Regions from separate parts of the Neobacillus oceani genome, predicted to be linked through region 2. Evidence: predicted binding sites of a transcription regulator. Region 2 holds the regulator's gene; each other region holds the start of a gene.
What was found. Region 2 encodes Rex, which represses fermentation and respiration genes when NADH is low (regulators of the CRP and FNR family bind a similar motif). Its sites were predicted from a motif close to TTGTGAAATATTTCACAA; they were not measured.
Positions count from the first base shown of each region.

Region 1: hcp (hydroxylamine reductase) is a predicted target of Rex. The motif match lies at 2,190-2,207, and genes of this name have one in related genera.
Region 3: V1499_RS20300 (anaerobic C4-dicarboxylate transporter family protein) is a predicted target of Rex. The motif match lies at 1,647-1,664, and genes of this name have one in related genera.

Region 1 covers NZ_CP143543.1:2,695,949-2,700,222, reverse strand. The annotation lists gene V1499_RS13565 (ABC transporter permease subunit) at 1-1,560, shown strand, start outside; gene V1499_RS13560 (Hsp20/alpha crystallin family protein) at 1,594-2,082, opposite strand; gene hcp (hydroxylamine reductase) at 2,270-3,571, shown strand; gene V1499_RS13550 (Crp/Fnr family transcriptional regulator) at 3,789-4,274, opposite strand, start outside.
Region 2 covers NZ_CP143543.1:249,432-253,705, forward strand. The annotation lists gene V1499_RS01410 (ABC-F family ATP-binding cassette domain-containing protein) at 1-201, opposite strand, end outside; gene moaC (cyclic pyranopterin monophosphate synthase MoaC) at 562-1,056, shown strand; gene V1499_RS01420 (redox-sensing transcriptional repressor Rex) at 1,118-1,792, shown strand; gene V1499_RS01425 (YdiK family protein) at 1,806-2,006, opposite strand; gene V1499_RS01430 (lysostaphin resistance A-like protein) at 2,003-2,737, opposite strand; gene groES (co-chaperone GroES) at 2,993-3,280, shown strand; gene groL (chaperonin GroEL) at 3,338-4,274, shown strand, end outside.
Region 3 covers NZ_CP143543.1:3,998,219-4,002,492, forward strand. The annotation lists gene V1499_RS20290 (response regulator) at 1-136, opposite strand, end outside; gene V1499_RS20295 (ATP-binding protein) at 142-1,440, opposite strand; gene V1499_RS20300 (anaerobic C4-dicarboxylate transporter family protein) at 1,773-3,086, shown strand; gene aspA (aspartate ammonia-lyase) at 3,327-4,274, shown strand, end outside.

The sequences.
Region 1 (4,274 bases), 2.1 Mb from region 2:
ACTCTTTCCTTCAGCCTGCTTGCAAATGGCTTGAAAAATCGATTGCAGTCAAATTATCAGCGGATGCCATGGATAAAGACGGGATTTGAACCGGTCCTTCAGCCTAAGCGGAAGGAATACGGGAAGAGTCTGAAATTATGGCCGCTAAAAGGGGAAAGGCTTTTTTATACAATCCTCGCCGCCATTTTTGTTTTCTCGGGTACATTTGTATATGCGACACGGAATAACGACGTAGGCGTGAAGAATTATAGCCAGGCCAAATATGACCTTAACGTAAAAATGGATGAATCTGGACAGTTTGCCATTCAAGCAAAAGTAAACGTTAAAAACATGTCGGAGAAGGTATGGGACGAACTTGTTTTCTACTTTATCCCGAATTCATTTACCGAAGGCCACCCATATGAAACCGTTAAAGGACATTCCACTTTCAATTTTACTTCCGTTTTAATTAATGGCAAAAAAGTCTCTTATACACTTGAAAATGATACTTTGAAAGTCCAGCTGCCAAAGAAATTGGGCAAAAGAGGAAAAGCAGAAGCGGCCTTTTCCTATACCCTTGAATTGCCGGAGGAAGGAAGCAGGCTGTCAAGGGTCGGGGATCAATTTTATCTCGCCCAATGGTATCCAATGCTTGCAACCTTCCAAGACGGGCAATGGAATAAAGGTGAATTTACAAACGGGCTTGAAACATTCCATACCGGTTTTTCAGATTATACTGTTAAATATGAACTTCCTAAAGGCTATTCGTTTATTTCTTCTTCTGATGATGATCCTCTGACCGAAACCCGGAAAGGGGAGGTCAAGGCAAAAAAAGTGAGGGATTTCTTCATTGCTATCACAAGTGGCATGAAGGTTTACAAAACTGAGTCAAATGGAGTGTCAATCAGGCTATTTACAAAAGAGGACCATAACCGGGACCCGAAAGAGGCACTTGAGCTCGCTAGGAATACGCTCTCTTTTTATCAGGAAAATATCGGCGAGTATCCACATAAACAGCTCGATATTGTCCTCGATCTTGGGCAGAACATGGAATATCCGGGAATCGTTACAGTGAATCCTTACCATGATTTTGATAAATTTTTCAAAATCGCCATCGTACACGAAATCGCCCACCAGTATTTTTATGGGGTTGTCGCAAACGACTCATTTAATGAACCATGGATTGATGAAGGGTTTACCGAGTTTGCGGCCAATATGTATTTCTATATACAGGAGGATGAACCGCTGGGAATTGCCCAAGAGCTGTCCAATAACAGAATGAGAAGCATACAGCAGGCAAATATAGTACGCCAATACTCAAATACCCCGGTGGACCAAATCAAGCACACGGGCTTTGTTTACGGACAGCCGGCCATAAAGTTGTTCAAGCTTGTAGAGGATAATTACTATGTTAGGGATGACGGTGAAGTGAAGAAAACCGCCATGCAATACTTATCCGACTATTATGACCACTTCAAATATAAGGAAGTCGATACGCAGGAATTCCTGAGGTTCACAATAGACTACTTTAAAGTACCTCGGGGATACTTCAATGATTGGCTTGATACTTCAACAGAATAATGAAAAGGGTGCGGCCATTTCCGCACCCTATTTTTATTCTTCAATCCGCAGCTGTTTGCCTTTGTCAATCGGAAGGCGAATCGTCAATAAACCATTCCGAAAGGTTGCTTTTGCCTTTTGTTCGAGAACCGCTTTTGGAAAGGAAATTGACCTTGAATCAAGTTTTTTCGTCACCCTCCGCCTAAAGCTTCCTTCAGCTTCATCGGACTTGGTAAGCTCCTCGCGATTTTCCACCGCAATCACAACACGGTCCCGGAAGATGCCAATTTGTATTTGTTCCCGGTCAACCCCGAGAAGTTCGGCGGTAACGATGTATTCTTGAGCCGTTTCTTCCACATCCACATGAAAAGGGACAGCTGAAAACGGCATTTGGAAAAACTCATCAATTGACTGCAAAAAACCTTTTACAGGCGGGTAATGAAAAAAGTCATTGAATGAGCGGATAACTGTATCAAAAGGATCGGTTGGCATCTTAGCCGGTTTTCTTTCATTGTTTTTTTTCTGCAAATCATCTCCAGGCATATTGGTTCCCCCACTTCCACAGGTTTTCTACCACATCCTATGTACGCTGCAAGAAAGAAGTGAAACGATCGAAGGGAAGTATGAACGATTTTTGACATTCGAAAAATATGTGAAGTTTGTCACAGGAATCTTTGTATGCATCGTATTATTCTAGGATGGTAGTTATCGAAGAAAGTAGGGAATTAGTATGTTTTGTTATCAATGTGAACAAACTCCGAGTGGAGGCTGTAAAGTCATCGGCGTATGCGGCAAGGATGAGACGATTGCCAGCCTTCAGGACACCATCATATTCGCGTTAAAGGGAATCGCAGCCTATCGGACGCATGCCAACCAGCTTGGCTATACGGATCCATTCGTTGATGCAGTTACCCATGAGGCACTTTATATGACGCTGACAAATTCGAACTTTAATGTAGAGGAACATATTGATATGGCCATGAAAGTTGGCCGTTCCGCAGTACGTGTCATGGAAATGCTCGATGAGGCCCATACGAAGCGCCTTGGCATTCCTGAACCAATCCGGATTACCCAGAACAAAGTCGAGGGAAAAGCGATTGTTGTAACTGGCCACAACCTTGTTGCCCTTGAGGAACTTTTGCGCCAGACGGAAGGAAAAGGAATCAACGTCTATACCCATTCGGAAATGCTGCCAGCCCACGGATATCCTGCTTTGAAAAAATTCAGCCAGTTGAAAGGCAATATCGGGAAGGCCTGGTATGACCAACGCCGACTGTTCGAAAAGTTCCCGGGTGCGATCCTTGCCACCACGAACTGTGTTATGCCAATCAAGGGAGGCTATGCGGACAGGATGTTTTCCTATGAAGTGGCCGGCCTTGAAAATGTCCGGAAAATCGAAAATGACGATTTCAGTCCACTAATTGAACGGGCGCTGGAACTCCGGGAAGCTGCAATCGAATCAGATGAAACCCTCCTGACAGGCTTCCACCATGAAACTGTCCTTGGCCTTGCACCGGAAGTGATTGCCGCGGTTAAAGAAGGTAAAATCAAACGGTTCTTTGTAATCGCTGGATGCGACGCGCCAGGCAAAGGCGGGGAATATTACCGTGAACTTGCGACTTCATTGCCGCCGGAAACCGTAATCCTGACAACATCTTGCGGCAAGTTCCGCTTCAATGATGTGGATTATGGAGTAGTGCCAGGCACAGATATTCCACGTTATATCGACCTCGGCCAGTGCAATAATTCCGGTTCGACGGTTAAGATTGCACTCGCGCTTGCAGATGCGTTTGGATGTGAAGTGAATGAACTGCCGGTCAGCATCGTCCTTTCGTGGTTTGAACAAAAAGCGGTTGCCATTTTGCTTGGATTATTCAGCTTGGGAATCAAGGATATCCGCATCGGCCCGAAACCGCCGGAATTCATTTCGCCTGGCGTCCTTGAAGTACTTCAAAATGCATTCAACCTTAAACTGATTGGCAATGCCCAGGAAGACATGAATGAAATGCTTCAACTATCTGAAGTGAAATAGGGTGAAATGTCCAAGAAGGGGGCTTTTTACCCCGTATAAAAAACCGCAGGGCAATAATGCCTGCGGTTTTTCGTGCTTATTTAGGATTAACCTTTGTGGACAACTTGAAAAACGTTCGTCTAAGCCAACTCCGCAAGAGTTGTCTAACTTTAAATGAGTTGAGTGGCATCGTATCAGGATTTAACCCGATAAGTATCACTCAAGTGGATTTCCTTAATTAATAAATTTCCTCGAGGAGGCTCTCTGGACTAAAGTACATATTTCCCCGGCTGTCCACTTTTATCATGTTATCCTTCTTCAGTTTTGTCAAAGTTCGGCTTACGGTTTCCCTGGTCGTGCCAATCATATTGGCTAAATCCCTGTTCGTGAATTCAGCCTTCAGAAAAATAGCGCCGTCCGGCTGTACAGTGCCATGATTTTTTCCTAGCCTGACCAGCAATTTGATGATTTGCTCGTTTGTATTGTTCAAAATCTGCTCTTCAAGCCTGTTTTGCAAATCGACTATTTTCTCTCCAAGTACCCGGAACAATTTGATGCAAAGCTCGGGGTTGTCAATCAGTACCTTTTCAAATTCGGGGATAGGGACGACAACAAGAGTGGACGGCTCAAGTACTTCCGCATACGCAGGATAATCTCCCTTCCGGAAAAACCCTACATGCGGGAACATATCCCCTTTTTTTTGAATGGAAACGATTTGTTCTTT
Region 2 (4,274 bases):
GGTAACATCTTTCGGTTTAATGATTTCGCCGCCATCATGTCCGATATGGCCGGCGATTATTTTGAGGAGCGTCGATTTCCCCGCGCCATTCCTGCCGACCAGGGCAACGCGGTCCCTGTTTTGGAGCTCAAGCTTTATGTTCGATAAAATTAATTCAGCGCCATAGTATTTTTCAAGGTTATTCACTTGAAGCAAAATCATTCTTTTCACCCCATTACTATCTAGAGTGTAACCCATAAGGGGTTGCTCGGCAATGAGTGAACCATCCTCCAGGTATGGTTTTCCGCTGATGGTTTAAGCTCGTATGACAGGGGAAAAGGAGCTAAATATGACAATTTTTTAAAAATATTGGGACTTAATCTCGTGAAAAGCTAAAAAACAATGGAACATATGTGAAACATGGAACAAAGAGCATACACAATTACCTGAAAATAGTGTATTATTTTTATAACTCATAGAACTGAACTATAGGGAAAAGGTTAGAAAAACGGCCAGGGCCCCATTCGGGAAAACGGGGTCGATCTGCCAGGTTGTTCCGTTTTTGGGAAAGGAGTTTTTAGGATGGCTGAATTTACGCATTTCAATGAAGAGGGCAGAGCAAAAATGGTCGATGTCAGCGATAAGCCGGAAACAGCCAGGACGGCAATCGCCCGCTCAAGCATAACTGTAAATCGAGACATTTATGAAAGAATAACGAATAATGAGATGAAAAAGGGTGATGTGCTGGCGGTGGCCCAGGTAGCCGCTGTTATGGCAGCAAAGAAAACATGGGAAATCATCCCAATGTGTCACCCCATCCCGCTGACAGGGGTAGACATCACTTTCAGGTGGGAAGAGGAAGAAGCAGGACATAAGCTGATGATTTCTGCTTCAGTTAAGACGAAAGGAAATACTGGCGTGGAAATGGAAGCGCTAACTGCTGCTTCCATCTGCGCATTGACTATATACGATATGTGCAAAGCCGTTGACAAAGGAATGGTAATCGGGCCTACCTATCTTGTTGAAAAAACAGGCGGCAAGCATGGCGATTTTAAACGAGAACAAGAGGTCCAGTAAACAAGATTTCCCGCGAATGGCCAGGGGCCTGCGAGAAAAATTAAACCGGGGCAGGGGATCAATGGTGACTGAAACAATGAAAATACCGCAGGCAACCGCCAAAAGGCTGCCGTTATATTACAGATTTTTAAAGAATTTGCATTCCTCTGGGAAGCAGAGAGTTTCATCCGCGGAACTTAGCGAAGCGGTTAAAGTCGATTCGGCTACAATCCGAAGGGATTTTTCCTATTTTGGAGCCCTTGGCAAAAAGGGCTACGGCTATAACGTAAACTACTTGCTTGGGTTCTTTCGGAAGACGCTTGATCAGGATGAGCTTACAAAGGTCGCCCTTATCGGGGTAGGAAACCTTGGGACTGCCTTTTTGAACTACAATTTCCTGAAAAACAATAATACAAAAATCGAAGTAGCCTTTGACGTTGATCCCGATAAAGTGGGGACGAAAATTGGCAACGTCCCAATCCACAGCCTGGATGACCTTGAAGCGTACCTGAACAATGACAATGTTACGGTAGCGATTTTGACCATACCTGCTTCCGTTGCCCAGCCGATTACAGACAGGCTCGTTAAAACAAATGTGAAAGGAATTTTAAACTTCACGCCTGCGAGGCTGAATGTCCCGCGCTCCATCCGGGTCCATCATATCGACCTGGCTGTTGAATTGCAGTCGTTGATTTACTTCCTGAAAAATTATCCCGGAGCGGACTTTTCCGAAGAAGCAGAAGAAGCAAAAAAGTGAGCCTAAAAGGGGCTCACTTTTTTTGAATTCGTTTTAGCTTGTAATGTAAACCGATCATCCTTATGCCCGCCCCGAAATCAAAGGTGGCCAAAATAACGAGGAGATAGGAAAAGAAACCCCAGCCTTCGTCCCTTACGCTCCCAACTGCGAAATATGTAAACAAAATTCCGAGTAGGAGGTACACGATGCCGGAAAACAATGGTGATTGCCTCATAAAAACCCTCCGATAAAGTTTTGCATCTGTTCTGCTTCACGCAGGAATCTCTCAATTTCCTCACGGTAAATACTCTGCATCAAAACAACGAGCGTATTCATTATGACGTGCGCAATGATCGGAACAATGATCCGGTTTGTCCGGACATAAAGGAAAGCAAATGTGAATCCAATTGCCGAGTAAATCAGGATATGTTCAAATTCCATGTGCGCGGCTGCGAAGATAACGGAACTGATCAATGCGGAAACAAAGAAATTAAACCGCTTGTGAAGGCTGCCGAAAATGATTTTTCGGAACACGATTTCCTCAAGGATGGGGCCGATGACCGAACTGATGAGAATCACCGCGGGGAAATTGTCAATCATCCGCATGATTGAACGGGTGTTATCCGAACCCATTTTAATCCCAAGCATTTGCTCCACTATGGCGGCGGCCCATTGCGCGAAAAGGGCGAGGAAAATTCCGCCGACGGCCCATGAGATGGACTGTGGCAAATTTGCAGCGTTCCTGTTTTGAAGCGAGCTGGCCATTTCTTTTCGCAGGAGGAACAACGTAATCAGGAATGCCGACACAAAGCTGATTATCAGCCAGTAATTTAAGGCATACATCTGCGTTTCCTGGGGACTGTTCCCCGCGCTGGCAAGGACGATTGCCAAAAGGGGGACCCCCACCAGGCTCGAAAGCTGCATGACGATATATACAATAAGAATCCAACCGTATTCACGTTTCAAAATGGCAAGCTCCTTTATACTTTTTGCATCACTTTTCATTCTACTCACAAAGGCAAACTTATTTCAATCATGAAACCTTCCTGTATAGCCTTTGCCAAAGCGGACATACTCATAAGGTTGATTTTTTTTAAAAAAATTCATGCTTCGTGCTTGCAAAAAAAACGGGTTTTCATTATTATAATAATTGTGTTAGCACTCACCTGAACAGAGTGCTAATAAGCGACTACATAAAACCATTTGAGGAGGTTGTTTGAATTGTTAAGACCACTTGGCGATCGCATTATCATTGAGCTTGTCGAGTCTGAAGAAAAGACTGCAAGCGGCATTGTTTTGCCTGACACTGCAAAGGAAAAGCCGCAGGAGGGCAAAGTTGTAGCAGTAGGTTCCGGCCGTGTTCTCGATAGCGGCGAGCGTGTAGCTCCGGAAGTATCTGTCGGCGACCGTATCATCTTCTCAAAATATGCCGGCACAGAAGTAAAGTACCAGGGAACTGAATACCTAATCCTTCGTGAAAGCGATATCCACGCCGTTATTGGCGAATAATTGCCTGAACTCAGGGCACATACCTAATTTTATCTGACTTGAGGAGGTTTTTGAACTATGGCAAAAGACATTAAGTTCAGTGAAGACGCGCGCCGCTCAATGCTTCGCGGTGTAGATGCTCTTGCAAATGCTGTTAAAGTCACGCTTGGGCCTAAAGGGCGCAACGTTGTTCTTGAGAAAAAATTCGGTTCACCGCTTATCACAAATGACGGTGTTACAATCGCGAAAGAAATCGAGCTTGAAGACGCATTCGAAAACATGGGTGCCAAGCTTGTTGCCGAAGTGGCAAGCAAAACAAACGATGTTGCCGGTGACGGTACAACGACTGCGACTGTCCTTGCGCAGGCAATGATCCGTGAAGGCCTGAAAAACGTAACCGCAGGCGCCAACCCAATGGTTCTCCGCAGGGGGATTGAAAAAGCGACAAAGGTTGCCGTTGAAGAATTGAAGGCAATTTCCAAGCCAATCGAAGGAAAAGAATCCATCGCCCAAGTTGCGGCGATTTCCGCTGACAACCCAGAAGTCGGCCAATTGATCGCTGAAGCAATGGAGCGCGTTGGCAACGATGGTGTTATTACGATTGAAGAATCAAAAGGTTTCGCTACCGAACTTGATGTAGTAGAAGGTATGCAATTCGACCGCGGATATGCATCTCCATATATGGTTACAGATTCCGATAAGATGGAAGCTGTCCTTGATAATCCGTATATCCTGATTACTGACAAGAAAATTTCCAGCATTCAGGAAATCCTTCCTGTCCTTGAGCAGGTTGTCCAGCAAGGCAAGCCGCTATTGCTGATTGCTGAAGATGTTGAAGGTGAAGCGCTTGCTACATTGGTAGTCAATAAGCTTCGTGGTACATTCAACGCTGTTGCTGTTAAGGCTCCTGGCTTCGGTGACCGCCGCAAAGCTATGCTTGAAGACATCGCTGCCCTTACTGGCGCCGAAGTTATCACAGAAGAGCTTGGCCGTGACCTTAAATCCGCAACAATCC
Region 3 (4,274 bases), 830 kb from region 2:
TCCTGGCCAGAATATCGGCGTACACTTCCGAACCATCTTCCGCTTCTCCTGCCACTTCTCCCAAATTATGGTCTTCAATTATGTTTGCCAGCATGGCACGGATATAGGCAGAATCATCCACTATGAAAAATCTCAACACGCTCATCCCCTTTGTGTCAGTACCTTTACTGGCAGGCTGATTTGGAAACTTGTTTCATATTCGTCGTTGTCGATTCCATCCACGCTGATTTTACCGCCCATGTTTTCAACCGTATCCTTAACAAAAGCCAAGCCGATTCCATTGGAGGCCAATCCCGATTCGTTGAACTTTGTCGTAAAGCCGGGCTCAAAAATTAATTTCCTGGATTTTTCGGGTATACCGGGACCTGTATCGCGGACCTCGATAAACAGCTGCCCATCGGCTTTTTTAACGCCGATAAGAATCTTCCCTGTTGACTGAATGGCTTCAACGGCATTGGAAACGAGGTTGTTCAATAAGGAAAGAATGATTACAGCATGGTATTCAGGATGGCTGCCTTCCGTTTTCACCTTATATTGGATTGTTTTCCCCAACGATTCCCCATACCGTCTATTGGCGGTAATCGATACATTCAGGATTTCCCCAATGTCCACGAAATCCTTAAGGTTTTCATGATCCATTAACCTGGTTAATCCTGCATAAATGCGCTGGCTGTCCTTTTTGATTTCATGCATCCTGCCTGCTATGCCAAGAGCCCTTCCGGCAGCGGATTCCTGGCTTGCTTCTTTCAGGGACCGATACAATGCGTAGCACTCGGTTGTTAACTGTTCGGCATTTTTCATCGATTTATTCAGCTGAATCCTTTCAACAAACAGGGTGGACACCATCATGAGAATTTCCTCACTTCGTTTCCGCTGTTGTTCTTCGGATAGCCTTGCCTCCCTGATAATGAAAATATTGTAAAACCCAAGTACAAAAAAGCTCCTTATGAAAGCTATGACAACAATGATCATAAATGATTTGACTGTAAGAGGGGTGTGGCTGAAAAAAGATCTGAAAAACAGCTCAGCCAAGGTGGAGATTATTTCTGCCCCAACTCCAAAAAGTCCAATGTATATGGGATTATCATGATTTTTTTTAACTTGGAAAATATGAAAAAGAATAGCGAATGCCAAATAGTAGAAGAAAACCGGGAAATGCAGTTTTAGTGCCCCTTCGAGCAGGAAATTGCCGGGTTCCAACGTTTCCAGTCCTATTCTGAAGGCAACAACGGATATCCCGGTTACCAATCCGGCTGGTATGGGCCGTGATTGCCGGAACCACAAAAGAATGAAGAAAAATGAAGGTGTTCCGAGGCTTACTCGCAAATCCCCGAGGAAAGGGAAAAATTTTAGTTCACCGGCGATTGGGACGACGGCGGCCATCAGTATGTAAATCAACAATTTGTCCTTTGTTTTCCCCATCATTCCAGCCCTTTTCATCTATGTAATCCTATCTGAATTTCATTTAACCATTCTATTACAAGAAAAGTATGGCAATTGTATTAACTTATTCCTTACATCTGTCGTTTTCTGTAGTTTTCTGTAGTCTTTGGTTTATGTTCAACCTGTGGGTATTAGGCATTTTATACTTATTTATACTTCTTCTTTCCCACAAGATATCGCTTTCATTATACATCTTAATTTAAATGTGAAAAACCACACATAAAGGAGGGCCACTTTAAGATACCAGTGGTTTAGGCCACAAACCAAACTTTCAGAGCTATCGATTAGACAATGTTTATAACTATTTTGTTGTAAGGAGGGAATTTTTCATGTTCTGGATTGAATTTTTAGTTGTCCTAGCCTGTATTTTTATCGGTGCAAGGCTAGGCGGGGTTGGACTCGGGGTTATGGGCGGAGTCGGCCTGGCAATCCTTGTATTTGGTTTCGGCCTCCAGCCTACATCCGCGCCGATAGATGTCATGCTGATGATCCTTGCAGTTATCACCGCCGCCGGAGCACTTCAGGCTGCGGGAGGAATGGAATACCTTGTTTATTTGGCTGAAAAGGCATTACGGAAAAATCCGAAACAAATTACCTTTATCGCTCCAATCGTAACATACATTTTTACCCTTTGTGCCGGAACAGGGCACGTGGCATATTCCGTACTTCCTGTCATAGCCGAGGTTTCGCGTGAATCTGGCATCCGTCCCGAACGGCCGATGTCCATCGCCGTCATTGCCTCCCAGCAGGCTATTACAGCAAGCCCTATTTCCGCAGCCACTGTGGCCCTGCTTGCGCTTTTGGCTGATTTTAAAATTCAATTGCTTGATATCTTAATGATCTGTATTCCGTCCACTTTCATTGCCTGTATGATTGCTGCGTTCATCGCAAGCAAAACGGGCAAAGAGCTTCCAAATGACCCGGAATATTTAAGGCGCCTCGAAGCCGGTCTTGCTCCAATTAAAAAGGACAAGAAAGCATTTGTCCCGACAAAAGGAGCAAAACTTTCCGTCGCCCTGTTCCTAATGGCAGCCATTTCGGTTGTTCTTCTCGGATCATTCGAGGAGCTTCGGCCAGGCTGGGACATTGAAGGCGTGTTCACACGAATGGGAATGCCGGCCTCCATTGAAATTGTCATGATGACCGCGGCCGCTCTGATTCTAATTTTATGCAAACCGAAAGTTGATGATATCGTTTCCGGAAGTGTGTTTAAAGCGGGAGCCGCAGCCGTAGTGGCGATTTTCGGAATCGCCTGGATGGGGGATACTTTCTTCCAAGGTAATATGGCAATGATCTCTAGTTCAATTTCTGATTTGGTGACAGCCGCTCCATGGCTGTTCGCAATCGCACTTTTCGCATTGTCCATCCTGCTTTACAGCCAGGCGGCCACGGTTCGGACCCTTATGCCGCTTGGGATAACTTTAGGCATAAATCCAGCCTTGCTGATCGCGATGTTCCCTGCTGTCAACGGATACTTCTTCATCCCGAACTATCCTACAGTCGTTGCTGCAATCAACTTTGACAGGACGGGTACAACCCGGATTGGCAAATACGTCCTGAACCACAGTTTTATGGTTCCAGGCTTGGTGGCAACCATTTTAGCAGTTGGGATTGGAATATTGCTAAGTACAATTTTGCTATAGCAACAAAATGCGTAAGCGCCTTGGTCAGCCCCGACCAGCATAAGACGGGGCCCGCAGGACGGGCCTGCCCTCCGGAGGGAACCGGCTTATGACCTCGAGGGGCTAGGCGCTGGAGCTGGATTACAATAACTTATTTTTGATTTCTCAACTTTGTTCAATTTTATTAATTCCTCAAGAGAACAAAACAGCCGTCCTATTTGGGCGGCTGTGCATGTATTGAAAAATAGGAGATGAATAAAAATGGCAGACCTAATTGATTTTCGTATTGAGAAGGATTTTCTTGGTGAGAAGGCTGTTCCAAAGGATGCATACTACGGTGTTCAAACGCTCCGGGCAATTGAAAACTTCCCAATTACAGGTTACCGGATTGATGAAAAGCTGATCAATGCAATCGCCGTTGTCAAAAAAGCAGCTGCACTGGCAAATGCCGATATCGGCCAGCTTGATAGACAGATTGCACTAGCGATAGCAGACGCGGCGGATGAAATTCTTGCCGGCAGCCTTCATGAGGAATTCATCGTGGATCCAATCCAGGGAGGGGCAGGTACTTCCATCAATATGAATGCCAATGAAGTAATTGCCAACCGCGCCCTTGAACTGCTTGGCGAAGAGAAAGGCAATTATAAGATCATTAGCCCGAATACCCATGTTAATATGGCCCAATCGACTAATGACGCATTTCCGACCGCGATCCACCTATCGACACTAAGTGGACTGGAAGGCCTTTTAAAAGAAATGGACGACCTATACGATGAATTCATGAATAAGGCAAAGGAATTTGACGGGGTTATTAAAATGGGCCGCACCCATCTTCAAGATGCCGTTCCAATCCGCCTTGGCCAGGAATTCGAAGCGTATGCGCGGGTGCTGAAACGGGATATTAAGCGGATTAATGCAACGAGGGAACACCTTTACGAAGTAAACATGGGCGCGACTGCTGTCGGAACAGGATTGAATGCGGACCCGAGTTATATTGAAAAGGCTGTCAGCTATTTGGCGGAGTTCACTGGTTTCCCTCTTAAGGGGGCTGAAAACCTCGTTGATGGAACCCAAAATACCGATTGCTATATCGAGGTCTCAGGAGCTTTGAAGATTTGCATGCTCAATATGTCAAAGGTTGCCAATGATTTAAGGATGATGGCTTCAGGCCCTCGGTGCGGGCTTGGGGAAATCAACCTCCCTGCGCGC